One region of the Streptomyces sp. NPDC041814 genome, then DNA from elsewhere that is predicted to be linked to it. Evidence: riboswitches for the same ligand, from Rfam matches in the RefSeq annotation. Region 1 holds a riboswitch; each other region holds the start of a gene.
The links. Region 1 has a riboswitch for cyclic di-AMP ahead of ACZ6C6_RS25835 (M23 family metallopeptidase). Riboswitches for the same ligand answer to the same signal wherever they lie in the genome.

Region 1 (7,484 bases):
GCTGCGCGAGATGCTGGAGCCGGATTCGCTGGACGGGCTGCGGGTCTACTTCCCCGACCCGTGGCCCAAGTCCCGCCACCACAAGCGCCGCCTGATCCAGCCGGAGTTCCTGGACCTGGTGGCGGGCCCGCTGAAGTCGGGGGCGATCGTGCACTGCGCGACCGACTGGGAGCCGTACGCCGAGCAGATGCTCGACGTGCTCACCGCGCATCCCCTCTTCGAGAACACGGTGGCCGACGGCGGTTACGCCCCGCGCCCCGCGTTCCGCCCGCGGACCCGGTTCGAGGGCCAGGGTCTGGGGAAGGGCCACGTCGTGCACGACCTGCTCTTCGCACGCGTCTGAGCCCGACGGGCACCATGGCCGTTGTCGGACCCGCTCGTTAGGGTCGAGGGGTGTCCGACGGGTCTGTTCAGCGACAACGGCGGGATCAGCCGGCCGTCCCGGTGCTCCAGGAGCAGCGGGTCGGCGAGATCCTGGCCGCCGTTCCGGCGCGGGGCCAGTGGCGATACCGGCCGCGCCGCGTCGGCCTGCTCTGGCGGAATCGGACGTTCCGAGTGGTCGCCGTCTTCACGCTGCTGGCGCTCTGCGGGGTGGTGATCCTCGCCCTGGTCCGCGACCAGACCGGCACCGAGGGATTCCTCGTCGGCCTGGGCCTGGCCGTCCTGCCGGTCCCCGTGCTGATGACAGCCTTCCGCTGGCTGGACCGGGTCGACCCGACCCCGTGGCGGAATCTGCTGTTCGCCTTCGCCTGGGGCGCGTGCGCGGCAGCGCTGGTCGCCATCCTCGCCAACTCGTTCGCGACCCGGTGGATAGCCGACAGCGATCCGGGGAACGCCGACACCCTCGGCGCCACGGTCATCGCACCGGTGGTCGAGGAGAGCGCCAAGGCTGCGGCCGTCCTGCTGCTCCTCCTCTTCCGCCGACGGGAGTTCACCGGGATCGTGGACGGCGTCGTCGCCGCGGGCTTCACCGCGACGGGGTTCGCCTTCACCGAGAACATCCTCTACCTGGGCAACGCCTTCGGTGAGGACCAGCAGCTGGACTCCGGCTTCGCGTCGGTGACCGTGGTGACGTTCCTGGTACGGGCCGTCATGACCCCCTTCGCCCACCCGCTCTTCACCGTCCTGACCGGCATCGGTCTCGGGATAGCCGCGAGCGCCGCACCCGGCCGCCGGGTGCGGCGCATCGCCGTCCCCCTGCTCGGCCTGATCCTCGCCATGGGCATGCACGCCCTGTGGAACGGCTCGGCGACCTTCGGCCGGTACGGCTTCTACATCGTGTACGGGGCGTTCATGGTCCCGGTGTTCGGCCTGGTGACCTGGCAGGTGGTCAGGGCCCGCCGCAAGGAGCTCCGCTCCCTGGCCGTCGAGCTCCCCGCGTACGCCGAAGCCGGCTGGCTCACCCCCGACGAGCCCCGCGCCCTCGCCTCGATGCGGGCCCGCGCCCTGGCCAGGAACGCGGCACGCCGACGGTACGCGGTGAGCGCCACCGGCCATCCGTACCACCCGGACTACGCGAGGCTCCGCGCCAAGGAGGCGAAGGAGCGCGGCAGGGCGGCGGCGCGCTCGGTCGCCGAGTACGAGGCGTTCGCGACGTCCCTGGCCTCCCTGCGCCGGCAGGCCGGGCGGGGCAGGGCGGATCCGGACTTCGCCGCACGCGAGCTGGAGCTGCTGCACCACCTGTGGCAGCGCCGCGAGATCGCGGGGCCTGCCCTCGCGTACGCGGCCCGGGCCACCCACCGGCGGCCGCCCGGCTACACGGCCGCCTGGCCGCCCCGCCAGCCGCCCATGGGCGGGCCCGCGCCGTACGCGTACGGCAGCCCGGCCCCGTACGGCGGCAGCCCTAATCCGTACAGCGGCGGCCCGTCCCCGTACGGCGGCCCGTCCCCGTACGGCAGCCCGCAGCCCCCGTATCCGACGCAGCCCTACGGCCGGCAGCCCCGCGCCGGCGGGCCGCCGGCCTGATCCCTACGCCGACGCCGCCGTCAGCGTCGACAGCTCCTCGTCCGTCAGCTGAAGCCCGGCCACCGCCAGCAGGGCGGGCAGCTGGCCGACCGTGCGGGCGGAGGCGATCGGCGCGGCGACCGTCGGGCGCGCCGCGAGCCAGGCCAGGGCCACCGTCGCGATCTCGGCGTCCCGGTCCCGCGCCACCGCGTCGAGCGCGGCGAGCACCCGCTGTCCGCGCTCCGACTCCAGGTGACCGGCCGCGCTCCCGGCGCGGGCACTGTCCACGGTCGTCCCCGGGCGGTACTTGCCGGTGAGGAAGCCCGAGGCCAGCGCGTAGTACGGGACGGCCGCGAGCCCGGCGTCGGCCGCGGTGTCCTGGAGCTCGCCCTCGTAGGTGTCCCGGGAGACGAGGTTGTAGTGCGGCTGGAGCGCCACATAGCGGGCCAGGCCCTCGCGTTCGGAGAATTCGAGGGAGGCGCGCAGCCGCGCGGCGCTGATGTTGGAGGCGGCGATCTCGCGGACCTTGCCCTCCTTCACCAGCTCGTCGAGGGCGGTGATGATCTCCTCGACCGGGACGGTCTCGTCATCGAAGTGCGTGTAGTACAGGTCGATGTGGTCCGTGCCCAGCCGGCGCAGCGACTCCTCGGCGGCCGCCTTGATCGTCGGCGCCGAGAGGCCCTTGTAGCCGGGAAGCGCACCGACCTTGGTGGCCACCACGACGTCGGACCGGTTGCCGCGCGACGCGAGCCACTTGCCGATGACCGTCTCCGACTCGCCGCCCTCGTTGCCGGGAACCCAGTGCGAGTAGGCGTCCGCGGTGTCGACGAAGTTGCCGCCGGCCGCCGCGTACGCGTCGAGGACGGCGAAGGACTCGTCCTCGTCCGCGGTCCAGCCGAAGACGTTTCCACCGAGGCAGAGCGGGAAGACCTGGAGGCCCGACGGGCCGAGTTCGCGCAGTGTAGTCATAGGAGGAACAACGGCTTCCGGCCCGGCCGCTATTCCGTGCTGCATACACCGGGTGGGCGGCGGCCACGCAGACCGGCAGCCCTGACGTCGGGGGGTGTGCGTCAGGGCTGCCGGGGTTCGGAAGGCCGCGGACCGGGAACGGCGAAGGCCGCCCCGCAACCGCGGAAAGTACTGCGCGGACTCAGACCGTCAGACCGCGGGCGCGCAGCCAGGCCATCGGGTCGATGCCGGTGCCGTCCGGGGTGTGGACCTCCAGGTGGAGGTGCGGGCCGGTCACGTTGCCGGTGGCGCCGACGCGGCCGATGGTGTCGCCGGTGGTGACCTTCTGGCCGACCGTGACGCCGATCGAGGACTGGTGGCAGAACCACAGCTCGGTGCCGTCCTCCAGCTCCAGCACCGTGCGGTAGCCGTAGGCGCCGGACCAGCCGGCCGACTTGATGGTGCCGGTGTGGATGGCCTTGATCGGGGTTCCGGTCGGGGCCGCGAAGTCGAGGCCCGTGTGGTAGCCGGAGGACCACATCGAGCCGGCCTCGCCGAACGTCGAGGTGATCGTGTACGAGGAGGTGGGGATGGCGTAGCTGGCGGCGAGCTTGGCCAGGCGCAGGGCCTCGGCCTTCTTCTTCGCCTCCTCCTCCGCCTTCTTCTTCTCGGCGGCGGCCTTGGCCTCGGCCTCGTCCTGCTGCTTCTTCGCGTCGGCGGCCGCCTTCTCGGCGGCTGCCTTCTCCTCGGCCGCCTTCGCCTCGGCGTCGGCGGCGCCCTGCTGCTGCTCGGCCTGCTGGAGGATGCGGGCACGCAGCGCCTCGCCGGCGTCCGTGGTGCCCTGCTCGGCCTCGGCCGTGGTGATACCGGCGGTGGTCAGCGGAGCGGCGGCCGTAGCGGCGGCGGGGGTTTCGGCCTCGCTGTTGTCGGAGAACAACGCGCCCACGCCGGGAAGGGACTTGGCGTCGGGGAGATTGTCCGCGATGGAATCGGGAAGAGAGATGGAGACCGGCGGTTTGCTCTGCGCGGTGGCCATGCCGCCCGCGCCGACGGCCGCGATGACACCGACGCCGAGGACGGTGGAGCTACGGGCCAGACCATTGCGCTGCTTGGCGACGCGGTGCTTGCCGCGGACGGGACGGACGGACTCCTCGGTGGGGTTCCATTCCTCCCAGGTCCGCTCGGAGTCGGCGTCGTCGGCCCGGAAGCCGGGACCGGCGCCGGTGGCGAAGCCGTTGCCCCGATCGGTCGCGTAGTCGCTCCCCTGTTCCGGGATGTACGCGGTGCCGGGGCCGGACACGTAGTCGGCGCCGTACTCGGGCACGAACCGGGAGGGTGATTCGGGGGCAGGCTTGTTGGACGCCACGCGGGCGCACTCCTTTCCTTCCTTCTCGCCTACCGGGTTAGCTGACGGGTTCGGAGCAGGAAGGTCTCCTACGGGTCCCTCCGCCTCTTGTGAAGACGAAGACGCCCGATTCACCCCATGTAGGTGGTTCCCCGGTTCCCTTGCGGGATTCGGCGCACGCGCGCGGCGCCGTCCTGACGACGGCTGGGACAACCGCGCTGCGTTATCGAACGTTAATAGACAGACGGGTCCGATTCCAAGCTGTTCCCACTGATCGTTCACGTGCGCGGCCGGGACTTACGGGACACAACCGGGGGGAATCGGGCGAGTTGATCGGCGTTCAGCCACTACGTGTTTTCTGACGTTGCGTCAAATGTTATGCAGAGCGGCGCCCCTCAGTCACGCAGCGTGTCACCCTTCTTGACGATCTTCACCGTCCTCCTCCGGTCGGGCTGCCCCTCCGCCGGCCGCGCCACCGCGAGCAGCGCCATGTCGTCGGTCGACTCGCCCCCCGTGTGCAGCCGTACATCGTCGGTCAGCGCGGACAGCAGCTCCTCGGGGCCCGGGAAGAGCCGCCCGCGCAGCCGCTCCACCGGGTCGTAGAAGACGCCACCGACGTCACGGGCCTCCGACAGGCCGTCCGTGTAGAACAGCAGCGTCCCGCCGGACGGCAGCTCCCACTCGTCCGAGCGGTCCGGCCGCACCCCCAGGTCCATGCCGAGCGGCAACGCGGGCTCCGAGGGCGTCAGCGCCTCCACCACGCCGTCCCCGTACAGCAGCAACGGGTCCGGATGGCCGCGGTTCACCAGTCGTACGCGCGCCGATCCCGGCGGGACCTCCGCGAACACGGCGGTCACGAACCCCTCGAACGCGTCCAGATTGCTCCGCCGCACCGACTCACGTGCCAGCGCGTGCTCCAGCCGCCCCGCCACGCCCTCCAGCGACTCCTCCTGCTCCGCCGCCTCCCGGAACGCCCCGATCACCACCGCCACCGCGCCGACCGCCTCCAGCCCCTTCCCGCGCACGTCGCCCAGCACGAGCCGTACGCCGTACGGGGTGTCAGCGGCCGCGAAGAGGTCGCCCCCGACGAACTCGTCCGCCTGCGCCGCCTCGTACCGCGCGGCCACCTGGAGTCCGCCGAGCCGGTCGGGCGGTTCGGGGACCACGGCCCGCATGGCCGTCTCGGCGATGATCCGGGCGGACGCCAGCTGCTCGCTCCCCCGCCGCACGACCTGGTTGATCAAGCACGCCTGGAAGGCGACCGTGAGCACGGTGACGATCTCGATGAACGAGACCACCTCGATCAGATCGCCGGTGTAGAGCCGGATTCCGGCGACGGCCAGCACCGCGAGGATCCCGATCCGGATCGTGGTGCCCAGGCCGAAGAAGGGCGCGGCGATCAACGGGGCGGCCGCGAATATCGGGACGGCGGTGAAGGAGGGCGGCGTGAGGAGGTCGAACACCACCCCGATGACGATCATCGCCAAAGGCAGCACCCGGACGAAGCGACGGGTCCCCGCGCCGCCGCGCCCTCGCCACCGTCGCGCCCACTTCCCCACCTGCGGTCTCCTGCCCGGTGCGGCCGCGGCCGGTACCGCGCGCCTCCCCCAGCCTCGCGCCCGCCCGGCCACCAGGCGAATCCTCGGCCTCCGATGGGGCGAAACACGGGCACCGACAACGCATCAGGCCCGGCACGCTGCTAGCGTGCCGGGCCTGATCCTTCAGTAGCGGGGACAGGATTTGAACCTGCGACCTCTGGGTTATGAGCCCAGCGAGCTACCGAGCTGCTCCACCCCGCGTCGTTGAACCCAACTCTACGGCATGTTCGGCCCTCTCCTGACCACCCGCCCCGCGCGCACCGGCGACCCGGACCGCGGCCACCTCTGGCGGAACGTCAACGTGCTGGAATCGAGAAGGTATTGCGAGGAACATGTGTTCTGTCGCAAGGTATCTGCTGCACCCCCCGGCTCGGTGGGCTGCCCGTGTGAGCAGGCCCCCGACCGCGCATGCCCGCGCGCGGAGAGCCGCTCCCGGTCTCTGCTCGCAGCCTGTCTGGAGGGCTTTCGACCATGGCCGCACCGCTCGCCCCGGATCACACCCCCGCTCCCTCGGCCGCCCCCTCGTCACCCGTACGCGCCGCCGCCACGGGCGGACTCATCGGCGGCGTGATGGGCGCGGTGATGAGCGCGGTGGTGAACTACCTGGCGATCGGCCTCCCGGGCAGCGCGGCGGCCAACGCGGCCAACCACGCGATATCGGGCCTGATCAGCGGGTTCCTCGCCGGTTTCATCGGCATCATGGTCCACAGCAGGAAGACGGCCGCGGCCGACCGCACTCCGGCCGGCGCCTCCGAGCCGGAGAAGTAGCCTCCGCACCTCACGGCGCACCCTCCCGGCCGCCGCTCCAACGGGCGCACGGACCCATATGGCGATATGACTGATTTCAGACTCAGCCATTTCGACGGCTCCGGGAGTGGACGATGGACGACTATCCCCTGCTCAACCTGTTCTGGACGATGCTCTGGTTCTTCCTCTGGATCATGTGGCTGTTCCTCCTCTTCCGAGTCATCATGGACATCTTCCGCAGCGATGACCTCGGCGGCTGGGCCAAGGCCGGCTGGCTGATCCTGGCGCTGGTGCTGCCCTATCTGGGCGTGCTGATCTACGTGATCGCCCGCGGCAAGTCCATGGGCAAGCGCGACGTCCAGGAGGCGAAGCAGCGCGACGCCGCCTTCAAGGCGTACATCCGGGACGCGGCCGGCTCGGAGGGCGGCGGCAGCCACAGGGGCGGCGGTCACGTCGAGGACCTGTCGAAGCTCGCCGACCTCAAGGACAAGGGCGCGATCACCGAGGAGGAGTACCAGCGGGCGAAGTCGAAGCTCCTGGTCTGACGTCCGCCCCGGCGGCCCGGCGGGTGCCCCCGGCACCCCGCCGGGTGACGCGCCGGGCCGCCCGAATGCGTGGCCCCTCCCCCTGCAACTCCCCTACTCTGCCGGGAAGTTGACTGGAGAGATCTATCCCGGACATCCGGGAAAGGGGGGACCGCTCCATGTACAGCGTCATCATCGTGCCGCCCTCGTGCGGCAGCGTCGCCGACCAGCTCAGGATCGGCTCGGGGGAGCGCATCGCCTTCGGCCGGGCCTGCGACGGACCCGGCGACCTCCTCATCGACCACGCGGGCGTCCCGCGCAACGCGGGTGAGATCACGGCCCACCGGACGTTCTGGCTGCTGAGCAACCTCAGCGAGG
Region 2 (7,484 bases), on a different contig from region 1:
TGTCGCCGAGGACCTTGGCCTGGCGCAGCGCGTGCTGGGCGTTCGGCGGGCACCAGGCGTTGGGGTTGCCCGCCTTGCGGCCGACCATGTCCGGGACCTGGGCGTTGTCGCCCGCGGCCCAGATGTAGTCGGTGCCCTGCACCTGGAGCTTCTCGGTGGTGTCCACGTGGCCGCGGGGGCCGAGCGGCAGGCCGAAGCGGGCCAGCGCCGGGTTCGGCTTCACACCGGCGGTCCACACGATGGTGTTGGAGTCGACCTCCAGGCCGTTCTTCAGCACCACGTGGCCGTCGACGCAGGAGTCCATGGAGGTCGAGAGGAAGACCTCGACACCACGGGACTCCAGGTGCTCGCGGCCCCAGGTCCCGAGCTTCGGGCCGACCTCGGGGAGGATCTTGTCGGCGGCGTCGACCAGGATGAAGCGCATGTCCTCGCGCTTCACGTTGGTGTAGTACTTGGCCGCGTCGCGGGCCATGTCCTCGACCTCGCCGATGGTCTCCGCACCGGCGAACCCGCCGCCCACGAAGACGAAGGTGAGGGCCCGGCGGCGGACGTCCTCGTCGGTCGTGGAGTCGGCCTTGTCCAGCTGCTCCAGGACGTGGTTGCGCAGGCCGATGGCCTCCTCGATGCCCTTCATGCCGATGCCCTGCTCGGCGAGGCCGGGGATCGGGAAGGTGCGGGAGACCGCGCCGAGCGCGATGACCAGGTAGTCGAAGGGCAGCTCGTAGGCCTCGCCGACGAGGGGCGCGACCGTGGCGACCTTGCGGTCCTGGTCGATCGTGGTGACACGCCCGGTGAGCACCTCGGCCTTGGGCAGGACGCGTCGCAGCGGGACGACGACATGCCGGGGCGAGATGCTGCCGGCGGCAGCTTCGGGGAGGAAGGGCTGATAGGTCATGTACGACCGGGGGTCGACGACCGTGACGGTCGCCTCGCCGTAGCGCATCTTCTTGAGGATGCGCCGAGCTGCGTACAGACCTACGTACCCACCGCCTACTACGAGGATCCTGGGACGCTCCGTGGTGCTCATGCCATCGAGTATCCACCCCACTCGGGGGGCATGCTCGTGAGCCCCTTCACAAGGTTGTGGCAACCCTCTGCTATAGTTCGCCGCCCGCGTGACCCAGGTCATGGCCCGCACCGGGAACCTCGTTACTGTGGTGAACGTTGTTCACCGCCTGCGAGCTGGCCCTTGGCCCTCGGCCCCGAGCCAGGGGCCCTCCCGGTCCACCCTGGCGTAACACCCCCGGAACCTCTCGGTCCGGCCCCCGAGTGACCCCGCTCACCTCCGGCGCGACCCATCCGGAGCAGAAGACGGGGCCGGGGTGGGCAATTCCTTGTGAAGAAGTTCACGAAGTTGGCGGCGAGGCGGCCCGAAAGCCGCCCCACCAGGCACGTCCCACCCTCTCAACAGTGCGGGCGGGGCGACGCATGAGCACCCGGCTCAGGCCAGCGAAAAGGCGATTCCGTCCAGGATGTCGTGTTCGCTCACCACGACCTCGCGCACCCCGGTCCGCTCCATCACGGCCTGGAGGATCAGCGCACCGGACGGGATCACGTCGACCCGGCCCGGATGCATCGCGCTGATCGCCGCGCGCTCCGCATGGGTCGAGGACAGCAGCCGCGCGGTGATCTCCCGGACCTGCTCCAGGGAGACGCGGGAGTGGTGGATCGCCTCGGAGTCGTACTCCTCCAGGCCCAGCGCCATCGCGGCCACCGTGGTGACCGTCCCGGCGAGGCCCACCAGCGTGGCCGCCGAGGAGAGCGGCACGGTCTCCTCGGCGAGGTCGAGGGCGGCCGCCACGTCGGCGCGGACCGCCTCGATCCCGTCGGCCGAGGGCGGATCGGCGACGACGCCGTCGCGCACGAGGTGGCGCTCGGTCATCCGGACGCAGCCGATGTCCACGGACCGGGCGGCCCGCACCCGGTCGTCGCCGACGACGAGTTCGGTGGAGCCGCCGCCGATGTCCACGACCAGGTACGGCTTCGCGAGGTCGTCGCGCCCGGTCAGCTCCTTGGTCGCCCCGGCGAACGAGAACGCGGCCTCCTGGTCCCCGCTGATCACCTCGGGCTCGACGCCCAGGATGTCCACCACGCCGCGCACGAATTCGTCCCGGTTCTCCGCGTCCCGGGAGGCGGAGGTGGCGACGAAGCGCACCTTCTCGGCGCCGTGCTCCTCGATCACCGCCGCGTAGGTCCGGCAGACGGCGAACGTGCGCTCCAGCGCCTCGGGGGCGAGCCGGCCGGTCCGGTCGACGCCCTGCCCCAGCCGGACGACCTCCATCCGCCGGGCGTGCTCGACGAGCTCCCCGGTGACCGGATCGGCCTCCGCGACCAGCAGGCGGATCGAGTTGGTGCCGCAGTCTATGGCGGCCACGCGCGTCATGTCCGGCGCCCCCTCAGCCCTCGTCCGTGCCCTGGTCGCCGCACGGCGACACGCACGGGCCCTTGCGCCACCACTCCGGGAGCATCGCGATCGCCTCGTCGCCCAGCGGGTTGACGCCGGGACCGGCCGCCAGCGAGTGCCCGACGAGCACGTGCAGGCACTTCACCCGGTCCGGCATGCCGCCGGCGCTCGGGAAGCCCTCCAGGACCTCGATGGCGTCGCGCCGCGCGATGTAGTCCTCGTGCGCCGCCCGGTAGGCCGCCGCGAGCTCGGGGTCCTTGCCCAGGCGCTCGGTCATCTCCTTCATGACCCCGTTCGCCTCCAGCGTGCCGATCGCGGACGCGGCGCGCGGGCACGTCAGGTAGTACGTCGTCGGGAACGGCGTGCCGTCCTCCAGCCGGGGCTGCGTCTCGACCACGTCCGGGTTGCCGCACGGACAGCGGTGCGCGATGGCGCGCAGCCCGCGCGGCGGGCGGCCCAGCTGCTGCTGGAACGCGGCGATGTCCGCCTCGGTGGGAAGGGTGGGCTCGGTCTGGGGAGGGGGCGTTTCCATGCCTGCCTAGGGTGCTGATCGGACTGCTCGAACCGCGGGTTCTGCAGAGGTACGGGGATGGGGACGGCCGTCAGCCGCGGTCGGCGCTGTCCACGCCGTCCCACAGGTTGGAGTGCCAGGGCCGGTCCGTCTCGGCCGGCTTCCCGTTGCGCTCCTTGACCGCGTCGGGATCGACCACGGTGTAGCCGGTCTCCCCCGGAAGAACGTAGTGCAGGTGCTCACGGGCCAGCCGCTTGATGTACGCGTCGTCCTGGAGCCGGGCCTTCTGGTCCCGCAGCTCCTCGGTGCGCGCCTCGGCCTCCCGCGCCTGCCTGCGCTGGTCGGCGATCTCGTCACGCTGCGACACGTACTGACGCATCGGATACGCGAGGGCGACGACCAGGGAGCAGACGACCAGGGCCAGGAAGGCGGCCCGGCCGGTGAGCCGGGAGCGGCGGGCCTGACGCCGGTTCTGGGACCGGTAGACGCGGGCGGCGGTCTGCTCACCGAGCAGCCGCAGCCGGGTCGCGGTGGAGAACCGGTCCCGGTCCTTCACGGCCATGTTCCCGCCTCCCCATTACGACGTCCGTCCCCGCACACGGTACGTGACCGGGCGCGGGGACGGACGGAGGCGGGGGCGGTCGCCCTGCCGGGCTGTGATCAGCCCTTGAAGCGCGGGAACGCCGAACGGCCCGCGTACACCGCGGCGTCGTCCAGGATCTCCTCGATGCGCAGCAGCTGGTTGTACTTGGCGACACGGTCCGAGCGGGCCGGGGCGCCGGTCTTGATCTGACCGCAGTTCACGGCGACGGCGAGGTCGGCGATGGTGACGTCCTCGGTCTCGCCGGAGCGGTGCGACATCATGCACTTGAAGCCGTTGCGCTGGGCCAGCTCGACGGCGTCCAGGGTCTCGGTCAGCGAACCGATCTGGTTGACCTTGACGAGCAGGGCGTTGGCGGAGCCCTCCTCGATGCCGCGGGCCAGGCGCTCCGGGTTGGTGACGAAGAGGTCGTCGCCGACGATCTGGACCTTGGCGCCCAGCTTGTCGGTGATGACCTTCCAGCCGGCCCAGTCGTCCTCGTACAGCGGGTCCTCGATGGAGACCAGCGGGTACGCGGAGACGAGCTCCTCGTAGTACTCGGTCATCTCGGCGGCCGAGCGGGACTTGCCCTCGAACTCGTACGAGCCGTCCTTGTAGAACTCCGAGGCGGCGACGTCGAGCGCGAGCGCGATGTCCTTGCCCGGGGCGTAACCGGCCTCCTTGATGGCCTCGATGATGAGGTCGAGGGCGGCGCGGTTGGACTCCAGGTTCGGCGCGAAGCCGCCCTCGTCGCCGAGGCCGGTGGACAGGCCCTTGGTCTTGAGGACCTTCTTCAGCGTGTGGTAGACCTCGGCGCCCCAGCGCAGGGCCTCGGAGAAGGACTCGGCGCCGATGGGCGCGATCATGAACTCCTGGATGTCCACGTTGGAGTCGGCGTGCGAGCCGCCGTTCAGGATGTTCATCATCGGAACGGGCAGCAGGTGCGCGTTCGGGCCGCCGAGGTAGCGGAACAGCGGGAGGTCGCTGGCCTCGGAGGCGGCGTGGGCGACGGCGAGGGAGACGCCGAGGATGGCGTTGGCGCCGAGCGAGCCCTTGTTCTCCGTGGCGTCCAGGTCGAACATCGCCTGGTCGATGAGGCGCTGCTCGGTGGCGTCGTAGCCGACGAGCTCCGGGCCGATCTGCTCGATCACGGCGAGGACGGCCTTCTCGACGCCCTTGCCCTGGTAGCGGTTGGGGTCGCCGTCACGAAGCTCAATGGCCTCGAACGCGCCGGTGGAGGCGCCGGACGGAACAGCAGCACGACCGGTGCTGCCGTCGTCGAGGCCGACCTCGACCTCGACCGTGGGGTTGCCCCGGGAGTCGAGGATTTCCCGGGCTACGACGACGTCGATGGACGGCACGAGGCATCTCCTTCTGGGATATGACGCTGGTTGTGCAGGGTCACTTTGGCCTTGCGACAAGAGCCTAACCGGCCCGGCCGTCGGCGTCGGCCGACCGCCCGTCCCCTGGGACGAAAAAGGACCCAAGGGCGGGCATACCGGGCCGAAAGACCGGATAACTACTGACCAGTAACTACAACAGTTGAACGATCACGGGCCGCCCGCCGGCCCCAATGCGGCGTGCCCCGGCCCGGCACACACGGGGGGAGAGTGCGTGCCGGGCCGGGGCGGCCTGAGCGGTCAGCGAGGAGGGGCCGCGGTTACTTCGTCAGGTGGAGCTGCTGGCCCGGGTAGATCAGGTCGGCGTCCTGGACGATGTCCTTGTTCAGCTTGAACAGCTGCTCCCAGCCACCCTTGACGTGGTGGTCCGCGGCGATCCCGCTCAGCGTGTCACCGGCGACGACCTTGTACTCGCCGTCACCCTTGGCGACCTTCTTGCCGGTGGGGGTGGTGACCGTCTTCTTCGGGGCGTCCGAGCGGTCGGAGCGGTTGGTGGCCGGGGCCTCGGTGCGCTCGGCCTTCTTCGGGGCGGCCTCCTGCTTGGGGGCGGCCTCCTGCTTCGCGGCACCGGAGCCGGTGTCGACACCCGGGTCGACACCGTCGTTGGTCAGGTTTCCGGCACCGGCGCAGGACCAGGCGCCCGGGCCCTGCATGTCGAGGAGCTTCTCGGCGGTGGCGATCTGCTGGGCCTTGGTGGCCAGGTCGGCGCGGGGCGCGTACTGCGTACCGCCGGCGGCGGCCCAGCTGGACTGGGAGAACTGCAGGCCGCCGTAGTAGCCGTTGCCGGTGTTGATCGACCAGTTGCCGCCGGACTCGCACTGGGCGACGGCGTCCCACGTGGCGACGGAGGCGGCGGAGGCGTTGGTCGCACCCATCAGCGGCACGGCAACGGCGGCACCGGCGACACCGGCGAGCGTCGCGACACGGACGGCCTTGGAGGGGCGGCGGTGCTTGTTGCCCTTGCGGTTGAACAGCATCGAGTCTTCTCCTCACCGACGCCTGCGAGGTGAGCTGTCGGGTTCGGGCCAAGTGAGTTGCCCGGCCGCGCTCCTGGCGCGACTTCACCCCTAGCCGGCCCCGGTTCGTCTCCCGACGACCGGGCCCAGCGCCTACCTGGGTCCCCCGCTCCTGCCTACGGCGCTTTCGCGTCTGTTCCCCCCGACCGACGGCAGGATTCGGCGTGACGGTCGACGGGGCCCGCGGTGCGAGCGGTTCCGACCGTAATCACACCCACCGGCCATATTCAAAGAAGGACATACCGGATAATCATCCCGTAAGAGCATCCGATGAACCCTCATTTGTGCAGGTCGGAAGGGATGCGGCGGGACCTCCCGGACAAGGGGCGTCAGTTCACGCAAAGAGACCCATGTCTCACTCGGTCAAAAGTGGGACATGGGCCTCTTAAACCACCCAAAGCACAAAGGGCTCTAACGGCTCATCCGGCGCTCGCTGCGGCCCGCTCCGGGGCCGTGTCACCCAGGCCCAGATCGAGGTTCTGGCCGGGCAGGATGAGGTCCGGGTCGGAGCCCACCTCGCCCTTGTTCGCCTCGTACAGCTCGGGCCAGCCGCCGGGCAGGTCCTGCGCGTCGGCGATCGCCCAGAGGTTGTCGCCCGGCCGCACGGTGTACGTGCCGTCGGCCGGCCGCGTGGCGCTGTCGCGCGCGTCGCCGTCACCCCGCGAAGCGTGCCGGCCGGCATCGCGCCCGTCGGCCGCCCGGGCGGCGTCGTCGGCGGCCGGGGCGCCCCGGTGCTTGCCACCCTTCGCCCCCGCGTCGTCCGTCGCACGGGCGGAGGGGTCCGCGGAGGGGTCGGCCGAGGGCGCGGAAGAGGGGTCGGCCGAGGCGGACGGGGTGTCGGACGGAGTGCCCGAGGGGTCGGCGGACGGGGAGGCGTCGGCCTCGGCGCTCCTGCCCGCATGCTTGCCGGAGCTCTTGCCGGCGGCCTTGCCCGTGGTGGCCGCGCCGGACGCCTCGTCCGAGGGGGTGGCCGACGCGTCCGAGGAGGCGTCGTCCACCGGGTCGGTGCCGAGACCGGCGTCGAGGCCCGAGTCGGCGCCCCGCGCGGGCTCGCCCGCGTCCTCGTCGCCCGGGTCCACGTCCGCCGCGCCCGCGGCCTTGGTGAGCCCGGAGATCACCGCACAGCTCGGCCACGCCTTCGGGCCCTTGGCGGCCAGGACCCGCTCGGCCACCGCGATCTGCTGCGAGCGGCTGGCGAGGTCGGCGCGCTCGGCGTAGGCCTCACCGCCGTACGCCTTCCACAGCTCCGGCGTGAACTGGAGGCCGCCGTAGGAGCCGTTGCCGAGGTCGGCGCTCCACATCCCGCCGCTCTCGCAGTCGGCCACCCGGTCCCAGGTCGTCGCGTCCGCGGCGTGTGCGCTTGCCGCGCCGAGCAGCGGGATGGCGATGGCCGAGCCGGTGACGCCTGCGGCGACCACGATCGCGGGTGCCTGACGAGGGCGGCGGTGTCTGCCGTTCGCGGAGCCCATGGGAGATGCCTTCCGTGTGACTGACAAGCGACTGGAGAGTCGAACGGTGAACCTAGCGAAACTCGAACGTGAGTCACAAGTCGATGCAGCAGAGATCACGTGAA
Region 3 (7,484 bases), on a different contig from region 1:
AGGAGGCCCTGCGCCCCAAGTTCGTGCTGCCGGTCAAGCAGCACGGGCTGAGCGCCTACTTCGGGCAGGCGGGCGTCAACTGGATGTCCGTGCACACGGGCATCGACTTCCCCGTCCAGTACGGCACCCCGGTGATGGCGGCGACCGACGGCACGGTCCGTACGCAGTACAACAGCGCCTACGGCAACATGGCCATCGTGACCATGGCCGACGGCACGGAGACCTGGTACTGCCACCTCAGCAGCACCCGTATCCGCTCGGGCCCGGTCAAGGCCGGTGACGTCATCGCGTACTCCGGGAGCTCCGGGAACTCGACCGGCCCGCACATGCACTTCGAGGTGCGTCCGGGCGGCGGCGCGGCGATCGACCCGCTGCCGTGGCTGCGCGGTCACGGGGTCAACCCGACCTGAGCGGACGGAAACGAGCGGCGGCCGGGGCCTCGGGGGCTCCGGCCGCCGCTCGTTCCTCAGAGCTTCTGCACCGGCGCGTACCGCAGGAGCAGCTTCTTGGGGCGGTCGTCGCCGAAGTCGACCGTGGCCTTCGCCTGGTCGCCGACGCCCTCGACCGCCGTCACCGTGCCCAGGCCGAACTGGTCGTGCGTGACCCGGTCGCCCGCCACCAGCGTGATCGTCGGCTTGTCCGAGGTCCGCCGGGTCGCGAAGCCGGAGGGGCCGGAGCGGGCGCGGGAGGCGGAGAGCGACGAGGTGATCCCCGAGGTGGGGCCCGCCGGGGCGGCCATCGGGCCCTTCCGCTTCCAGTCGAGGTGCTGGTCCGGGATCTCCTCCAGGAACCGCGACGGCGGGTTGTACGAGGGCTGGCCCCAGGCGCTGCGCATGGCGGCCCGGGTCAGATACAGCCGCTCGCGGGCGCGGGTGATGCCGACGTACGCGAGGCGGCGCTCCTCCTCCAGCTCCTTGACCTGGCCGAGCGCCCGCATGTGCGGGAAGACGCCGTCCTCCATGCCGGTCAGGAAGACGACCGGGAATTCGAGGCCCTTCGCGGTGTGCAGGGTCATCAGCGTGATGACGCCGGAGCCGTCGGTGTCCTCGTCGGGGATCTGGTCGGAGTCGGCGACGAGCGCGACCTGCTCCAGGAACTCCGCGAGCGTGCCCGCGCCCTCCTCCTCGCCCCGGTCCTGCTCGAATTCGAGGGCGACGGCGGCGAGCTCCTGGAGGTTCTCGATGCGGGTCTCGTCCTGCGGGTCGGTGGAGGCCTGGAGCTCGGCGAGATAGCCCGTACGCTCCAGGACCGCTTCCAGCACCACGGCGGGGCCAGCACCGGACTCCACGACGGTGCGCAGCTCCTCCATCAGCGTGTTGAACCGCTTCACGGCGTTGGCGGAGCGGGCGGCCATGCCGTACGCCTCGTCCACGCGGCGCAGCGCCTGCGGGAAGGTGATCCTCTCGCGCAGCGAGAGCGCGTCGATCATGGCCTCGGCGCGCTCGCCGATGCCGCGCTTGGGCACGTTGAGGATGCGGCGGAGCGGGACGGTGTCCTCGGGGTTGGCGAGGACCCGCAGGTAGGCCAGGACGTCCCGGACCTCCTTGCGCTCGTAGAAGCGCACGCCGCCGACGACCTTGTAGGGCAGGCCGACGCGGATGAAGATCTCCTCGAAGACACGGGACTGCGCGTTCGTCCGGTAGAAGACGGCCACGTCGCCGGCCTTCGCGTCCCCCGCGTCGGTGAGGCGGTCGATCTCCTCGGCGACGAACTGCGCCTCGTCGTGCTCGGTGTCCGCGACGTAGCCCGTGATGCGGGCGCCGGTGCCGGCGTTGGTCCAGAGGTTCTTGGGACGGCGGCTCTCGTTGCGCTCGATGACCGCGTTGGCGGCGGACAGGATCGTCTGGGTGGAGCGGTAGTTCTGCTCCAGCAGGATCGTCGTCGCGTCCGGGTAGTCCTCCTCGAACTGGAGGATGTTGCGGATGGTCGCGCCCCGGAAGGCGTAGATCGACTGGTCCGCGTCACCCACGACGCACAGCTCGGCGGGGGCGTTCTCCGGACCGGCCGGGCCGACCAGCTCGCGTACCAGCGTGTACTGGGCGTGGTTGGTGTCCTGGTACTCGTCGACGAGGACGTGCCGGAAGCGGCGGCGGTAGTGCTCGGCGACGTCCGGGAACGCCTGGAGCAGGTGGACCGTCGTCATGATGATGTCGTCGAAGTCCAGCGCGTTGGCCTCGCGCAGCCGGGCCTGGTACATCGCGTACGCCTGGGCCAGGGTCTTCTCGAAGCCGTCGGCCGCCTGCCCGGCGAAGGTCTCCTCGTCGATGAGCTCGTTCTTGAGGTTGGAGACCTTGGCGGTGAAGGACTTCGGCGGGTAGCGCTTCGGGTCCAGCTCCAGGTCGCGGCAGACCAGGGCCATGAGCCGCTTGGAGTCGGCCGCGTCGTAGATCGAGAACGAGGACGTGAAGCCGAGCTTCTTGGACTCGCGGCGCAGGATGCGGACGCAGGCGCTGTGGAAGGTCATGACCCACATCGCGTGGGCCCGGGGCCCGACCAGCTGCTCGACGCGCTCCTTCATCTCGCCGGCGGCCTTGTTGGTGAAGGTGATCGCCAGGATCTGGCCCGGGTGGACGCCCCGCTCGGCCAGCAGGTGGGCGATGCGGTGGGTGAGCACCCGGGTCTTGCCGGAGCCGGCGCCCGCGACGATGAGCAGGGGTGACCCGGCGTGCACGACGGCGGCGCGCTGCTCGGTGTTCAGCCCGTCGAGCAGCGCCTCGGGGTCGATGACGGGGCGGTGCGCACCGTCGCGGTAGTACGCGTCCCGGGGCGGCGGGGGCCCGTCGAACACGCCCGCGAAAAGGTCCTCCGGCACCGCTTCGGGTGCGGAGTCCTCGGGGGGCGGCGGGGGCGCGTCCTCCTCCTGCTGGAGGCCGGCCAGGAAACTGTCGTCAAAGAGGCTGCTCATCGCTGTCCGAGTCTAAAGCTCTCCACTGACAGAGAGCCCCGCTCCCAAAAGGTCACGGAAATGTATCGGGCATATCGCACACCAACCTTCACAGCGGCCCCATGCGTTGGCTAGCGTGCACGTTCGGACGGCCCGTACCCCCAGAGGCGACCTACGCCGAGCGGGCCGCCGCGCCGAATCCGGGCCCGCCCGGAACCGGGGACCCACACGCAGCACCGGGGTGAATCGGTCCTTCCCCCACGGGACCGTAGGGCAGCCTTCCGTTCCGCCCGAACCCGACAGCTAACCCGGTAGGCGGTCCACGGAAGGAGATGCCGGCCTTGGCGTCGCATCGCAAACCGCGCACCCGGGTGCGCTCCACCGTCCCCGCTGTCGGGCTGACCTCGGCCGCGCTGGCCTCGGTGACCCTGCTGTCCTCGCAGAGCGCGATGGCCGCGCCCACGCCGAAGCCGAGCATCAAGGAAGTCCAGAAGAGGGTGGACGACCTCTACCGGCAGGCCGGCAGCGCGACCCAGAAGTACAACCAGGCCAAGGAGGCCACGGACAAGCAGAAGTCCAAGGTCGACACGCTCCTGGACAACGTGGCCAAGCGCACCGAGAAGCTGAACGACGCCCGCAGGACCCTGGGCAACTACGCCGCCGCCCAGTACCGCAACGGCGGCCTCGCGCCGACCGCGACCTTCTTCCTGGCCGACGACCCGCAGTCGTTCTTCGACCAGACGCACCTCATGGACCGGATGGCCGAGCGCCAGCAGCAGGCGGTCACGGAGTTCCGTACGCAGCAGGCGAAGGCGTCCGAGCAGCGGGCCGCGGCCGTCGAGAGCCTGGAGACGCTGACCGAGTCGCAGGCCGCGCTGCGCACCAGCAAGCAGAACGTCCAGACGAAGCTGACCGAGGCCCGGACGCTGCTGTCGAAGCTGACCGCCGAGGAGAAGGCGCGGCTGGCGGAGCTGGAGCGCAAGAAGGAGGCGGAGGCCGAGCGCAAGGCCGCGGAGCTGGCGAAGAAGCAGGCCGCCGCCCGTAAGGAGGCCGAGCGGAAGGCCGAGGAGTCGGGCGGCAGCGGTACGGAGACGGGTTCGGGTTCGGGTTCGGGCACGGGCACGGGTACGGACTCCGGGAGCAGCGCCTCCACGAAGGCGGAGAAGGTTCTCGCGTTCGCCCGCGCCCAGATCGGCAAGCCGTACGTCTGGGGGGCGACCGGCCCCGCCTCGTACGACTGCTCGGGGCTGACGCAGGCGGCCTGGAAGGCGGCGGGCGTGGACATCCCGCGCACCACCTGGGACCAGGTGAACGTCGGGACGCGGATCGCCACGGCCGATCTGCAACCCGGTGACCTGGTGTTCTTCTACGACGACATCAGCCACGTCGGGATCTACAAGGGCGACGGGATGATGATCCACGCGCCGAAGCCCGGGGCGAATGTGCGCGAGGAGTCGATCTACTACATGCCGATCTACGGGAGTGTGCGCCCGGCCTGACCGGGGAGCAGGGCCGGCCCGCGCGGGGCCGGCCCGGCATGGCCGCTCAGGTCCAGAGCGTCGCGATGAAGATGTTCGCCAGGGTCAGCGCGCCGACCGCCGCGAAGGCCCCCTTCTCGACCTTCTCCTCGTCCCGCTTGACGTAGACGAGCCCCAGGATCACGACCAGGAACAGCAGCTTGATGCCGATCTTGACGTTGTTCACGGGGTGGTCGTCGGCCTGGTCCAGGCCGACCAGGGCGATGCCGGTCACGAGCATGGTCAGCGCGCCGTGCAGCATGCCGGGGACGAACCGGGCGGTGCCGGCCTTCATCGCCTTCATCTGGCCGAGGAAGCCGCCGAGCAGGGCGGCGATGCCGATGATGTGCAGGGCGACGACGAAATCGATGAGTACGCGCATGGTTCCGCACCCTAGAGCCCTCTCCCCGGACCGCTCCGGGCAGGGTGGGGCCTACGGACCGCTTGAATGATGAATGCACTTTTTGCCTGATTCTGTGACCCTTTTCCCGGTCACCCATGCGCCACGAGCGGTCATCCGGTGACAATGCCACGCCAAGAGCAGGCAATAGCGGTCATAACGACACCTTCCCGTGACCTCGGATTAGCGTCCCTTCCCGGTGGCCGTGGACCAGAACCGTCCTCGCCGGCCACCGGAGAATCCCGCCGGTAGACCCCGCCGGGCCGTCGCACGGAAGGACGCCCGCCCCCGTGGCAGCGCATCGCAAACCCAGGCAGCGCCTCACCACCGCCTCCGCGGCCCGCACCGCGGCGACCCTCGCCGTCGCCGGAGCCGCGACGGCCGCCGTGCTGCCGGGAGCCGCGCACGCGGACCCCGCGCCCACCGCCCGGCAGGTCAAGGCCCAGGTGGACCGGCTGTACCGGGAGGCGGAGGTCGCCACCGAGAAGTACAACGGCGCGAAGTCCGAGGCGACCGCCGCCGCGAAATCGGTCGACGCCCTGCGCGACGAGGCCGCCCGCAGGACCGCCCGCCTCAACACCGCCCGCGACGTGCTCGGCGCGTACGCCGCCGCGCAGTACCGCTCCGCCGGGATCGACCCCTCAGTGCAGCTGGCGCTCTCCTCCGACCCGGACCAGTACCTGCGTCGGGCCACCTACGCGGAGCGGGCCGGGGAGCGCCGGGCCGCCGAGGTGCGCTCGGTGCGCCGCCAGGTCGCGGAGATCGCCCAGGTGCGCGCCGAGGCGGCCGGGAAGCTCACCGAGCTGGCCTCCCGGCAGGCCGCCCTGAAGGAGCACCGGGCGACCGTCCGCGCCAAGCTGGCCGAGGCCCGTCGCCTCCTCGCCCGCCTCACCCCGGCCGAGCGCGCCTCCTACAACGCCTCCGAGGACGGGCGCGGGGCCGGTCACGCCGACCGCGGCGCCCCGCGCGCCGCCGTCGCCGCGCCCGACTCGCGCGCCGCCCAGGCGGTCGCCTTCGCATACGGCGCCCTGGGCAAGCCGTACGTGTGGGGCGCGACCGGGCCCAACTCCTTCGACTGTTCCGGGCTCACCCAGGCCGCCTGGCGCGCCGCCGGGGTGTCACTGCCCCGGACCACGTACACCCAGATCAACGCCGGGCAGCGGGTGCCGCGGTCCCAACTGGCCCCCGGGGACCTGGTGTTCTTCTACTCGGGCGTCAGCCACGTCGGCCTGTACATCGGGAACGGCCGGATGATCCACGCGCCGCGCCCCGGCGCCCCGGTCCGGATCGCGCCCATCGACGAAATGCCCTTCGCGGGGGCGACCCGGGTGGCATAGGCTCCGGGCCCTCGAACTCAACGGCCCGAAGGACACCCGAACATGCCCATGGACGCCGACGTCCAGACCCACGCCCGCACGCTCACCCTGCGCTCCCCGGACCACGTCCGCGTCGGGCCGTTCGTGATCCGCTACAACCCGGGCTGGTCGCTGAAGTACGCCAACTACGCGATCCCGGACCAGGGGGCCGAGCCGACGCCCGGCGAACTCGACGCGCTCATAGCGGCGTTCCGCGAGCGGGACCGGATGCCCCGGCTGGAGTTCCTGCCCGGCTGGGCGCCCGCCGTCGAACCGGCGCTGCTCGCAGCCGGGTTCACCGTCGAGAACCGGGCCCCGATCATGGCCTGCGCCCCCGGTGACCTGGTGGACCCGAAGCCGGTCGCGGACCTTGCCGTGGCGGAGCCCGCCACCGACGCGGAGTTCGCCGCCGCCGCGCTCGTCCAGCACCTGGGCTACGGCGGGGAGGGCGAGCCCGAGGAGGGCACGGCGGAGTGGCTGCGCAACGCGGCGGCGGGCGGCGGAGTCGCCGCACTCGCGACGGTGGACGGCACCCCGGCGGGCGCGGGCGGCTGCTCGGTCCCGGTGGACGGGCTCAGCGAGTTGGCGGGCCTGGCGGTCGGCGCGGACTTCCGCCGCCGGGGCATCGGCGCCGCGCTCTCCGCCCACCTGACCCGCACCGCGTTCGAGCGGGGCTGCCGGGTGGTGTGGCTGGAGCCGGGCGACGCCGATGTGGAGCGGATCTACGCGTCCATCGGCTACCGCAGGATCGGCGAGAAGCTGAACATCTCGCTCGACCCGGCCTGATCCGAAGGAAAGGCCCTGATCCGCCGGACACGCCCTAGACCAGCCGTCGCGCCGTCGCCCAGCGGGTGAGTTCGTGGCGGTTGGAGAGCTGGAGCTTGCGCAGCACCGCCGAGACGTGGGACTCGACCGTCTTCACCGAGATGAACAGCTGCTTGGCGATCTCCTTGTACGCGTAGCCCCGGGCGATCAGGCGCAGCACCTCGCGCTCGCGCTGAGTCAGCCGGTCCAGGTCCTCGTCGACCGGGGGCGCGTCCGTCGAGGCGAAGGCGTCGAGCACGAAGCCGGCCAGGCGGGGCGAGAAGACCGCGTCGCCGTCCTGGACCCGGAAGACCGAGTCGACCAGGTCGGTGCCGGTGATCGTCTTGGTGACGTAGCCCCGGGCGCCGCCCCGGATGACGCCGATGACGTCCTCGGCGGCGTCGGACACGGAGAGCGCGAGGAAACGCACCGGGTTCTCGGCGGCGCCCATCAGGGGCGCGCAGCGGCGGAGCACCTCGACGCCGCCGCCGCCGGGGAGGTGGACGTCGAGGAGGACGACCTCG

Region 2: it holds a riboswitch for cyclic di-AMP, as region 1 does, so the genes downstream of both, ACZ6C6_RS20945 (transglycosylase family protein) here and ACZ6C6_RS25835 (M23 family metallopeptidase) in region 1, are expected to answer to the same signal.
Region 3: it holds a riboswitch for cyclic di-AMP, as region 1 does, so the genes downstream of both, ACZ6C6_RS17870 (C40 family peptidase) here and ACZ6C6_RS25835 (M23 family metallopeptidase) in region 1, are expected to answer to the same signal.

The regions. Positions count from the first base shown of each region.
Region 1 covers NZ_JBVJAM010000011.1:19,759-27,242, forward strand. Annotated here, with positions in the region: gene trmB (tRNA (guanosine(46)-N7)-methyltransferase TrmB) at 1-343, shown strand, start outside; gene ACZ6C6_RS25825 (PrsW family intramembrane metalloprotease) at 394-1,965, shown strand; gene ACZ6C6_RS25830 (aldo/keto reductase) at 1,969-2,913, opposite strand; gene ACZ6C6_RS25835 (M23 family metallopeptidase) at 3,095-4,258, opposite strand; cyclic di-AMP (ydaO/yuaA leader) riboswitch at 4,270-4,423, opposite strand; gene ACZ6C6_RS25840 (PP2C family protein-serine/threonine phosphatase) at 4,633-5,796, opposite strand; tRNA gene ACZ6C6_RS25845 (tRNA-Met) at 5,963-6,036, opposite strand; gene ACZ6C6_RS25850 (hypothetical protein) at 6,307-6,603, shown strand; gene ACZ6C6_RS25855 (SHOCT domain-containing protein) at 6,717-7,127, shown strand; gene ACZ6C6_RS25860 (FHA domain-containing protein) at 7,286-7,484, shown strand, end outside.
Region 2 covers NZ_JBVJAM010000008.1:89,840-97,323, forward strand. Annotated here, with positions in the region: gene ACZ6C6_RS20920 (NAD(P)/FAD-dependent oxidoreductase) at 1-1,027, opposite strand, end outside; gene ACZ6C6_RS20925 (Ppx/GppA phosphatase family protein) at 1,442-2,383, opposite strand; gene ACZ6C6_RS20930 (DUF501 domain-containing protein) at 2,397-2,936, opposite strand; gene ACZ6C6_RS20935 (FtsB family cell division protein) at 3,007-3,477, opposite strand; gene eno (phosphopyruvate hydratase) at 3,576-4,856, opposite strand; gene ACZ6C6_RS20945 (transglycosylase family protein) at 5,156-5,872, opposite strand; cyclic di-AMP (ydaO/yuaA leader) riboswitch at 5,877-6,045, opposite strand; gene ACZ6C6_RS20950 (transglycosylase family protein) at 6,331-7,380, opposite strand.
Region 3 covers NZ_JBVJAM010000006.1:245,541-253,024, reverse strand. Annotated here, with positions in the region: gene ACZ6C6_RS17880 (M23 family metallopeptidase) at 1-410, shown strand, start outside; gene pcrA (DNA helicase PcrA) at 467-2,905, opposite strand; cyclic di-AMP (ydaO/yuaA leader) riboswitch at 3,067-3,218, shown strand; gene ACZ6C6_RS17870 (C40 family peptidase) at 3,217-4,383, shown strand; gene ACZ6C6_RS17865 (hypothetical protein) at 4,430-4,783, opposite strand; gene ACZ6C6_RS17860 (C40 family peptidase) at 5,092-6,138, shown strand; gene ACZ6C6_RS17855 (GNAT family N-acetyltransferase) at 6,181-6,942, shown strand; gene ACZ6C6_RS17850 (LuxR C-terminal-related transcriptional regulator) at 6,977-7,484, opposite strand, start outside.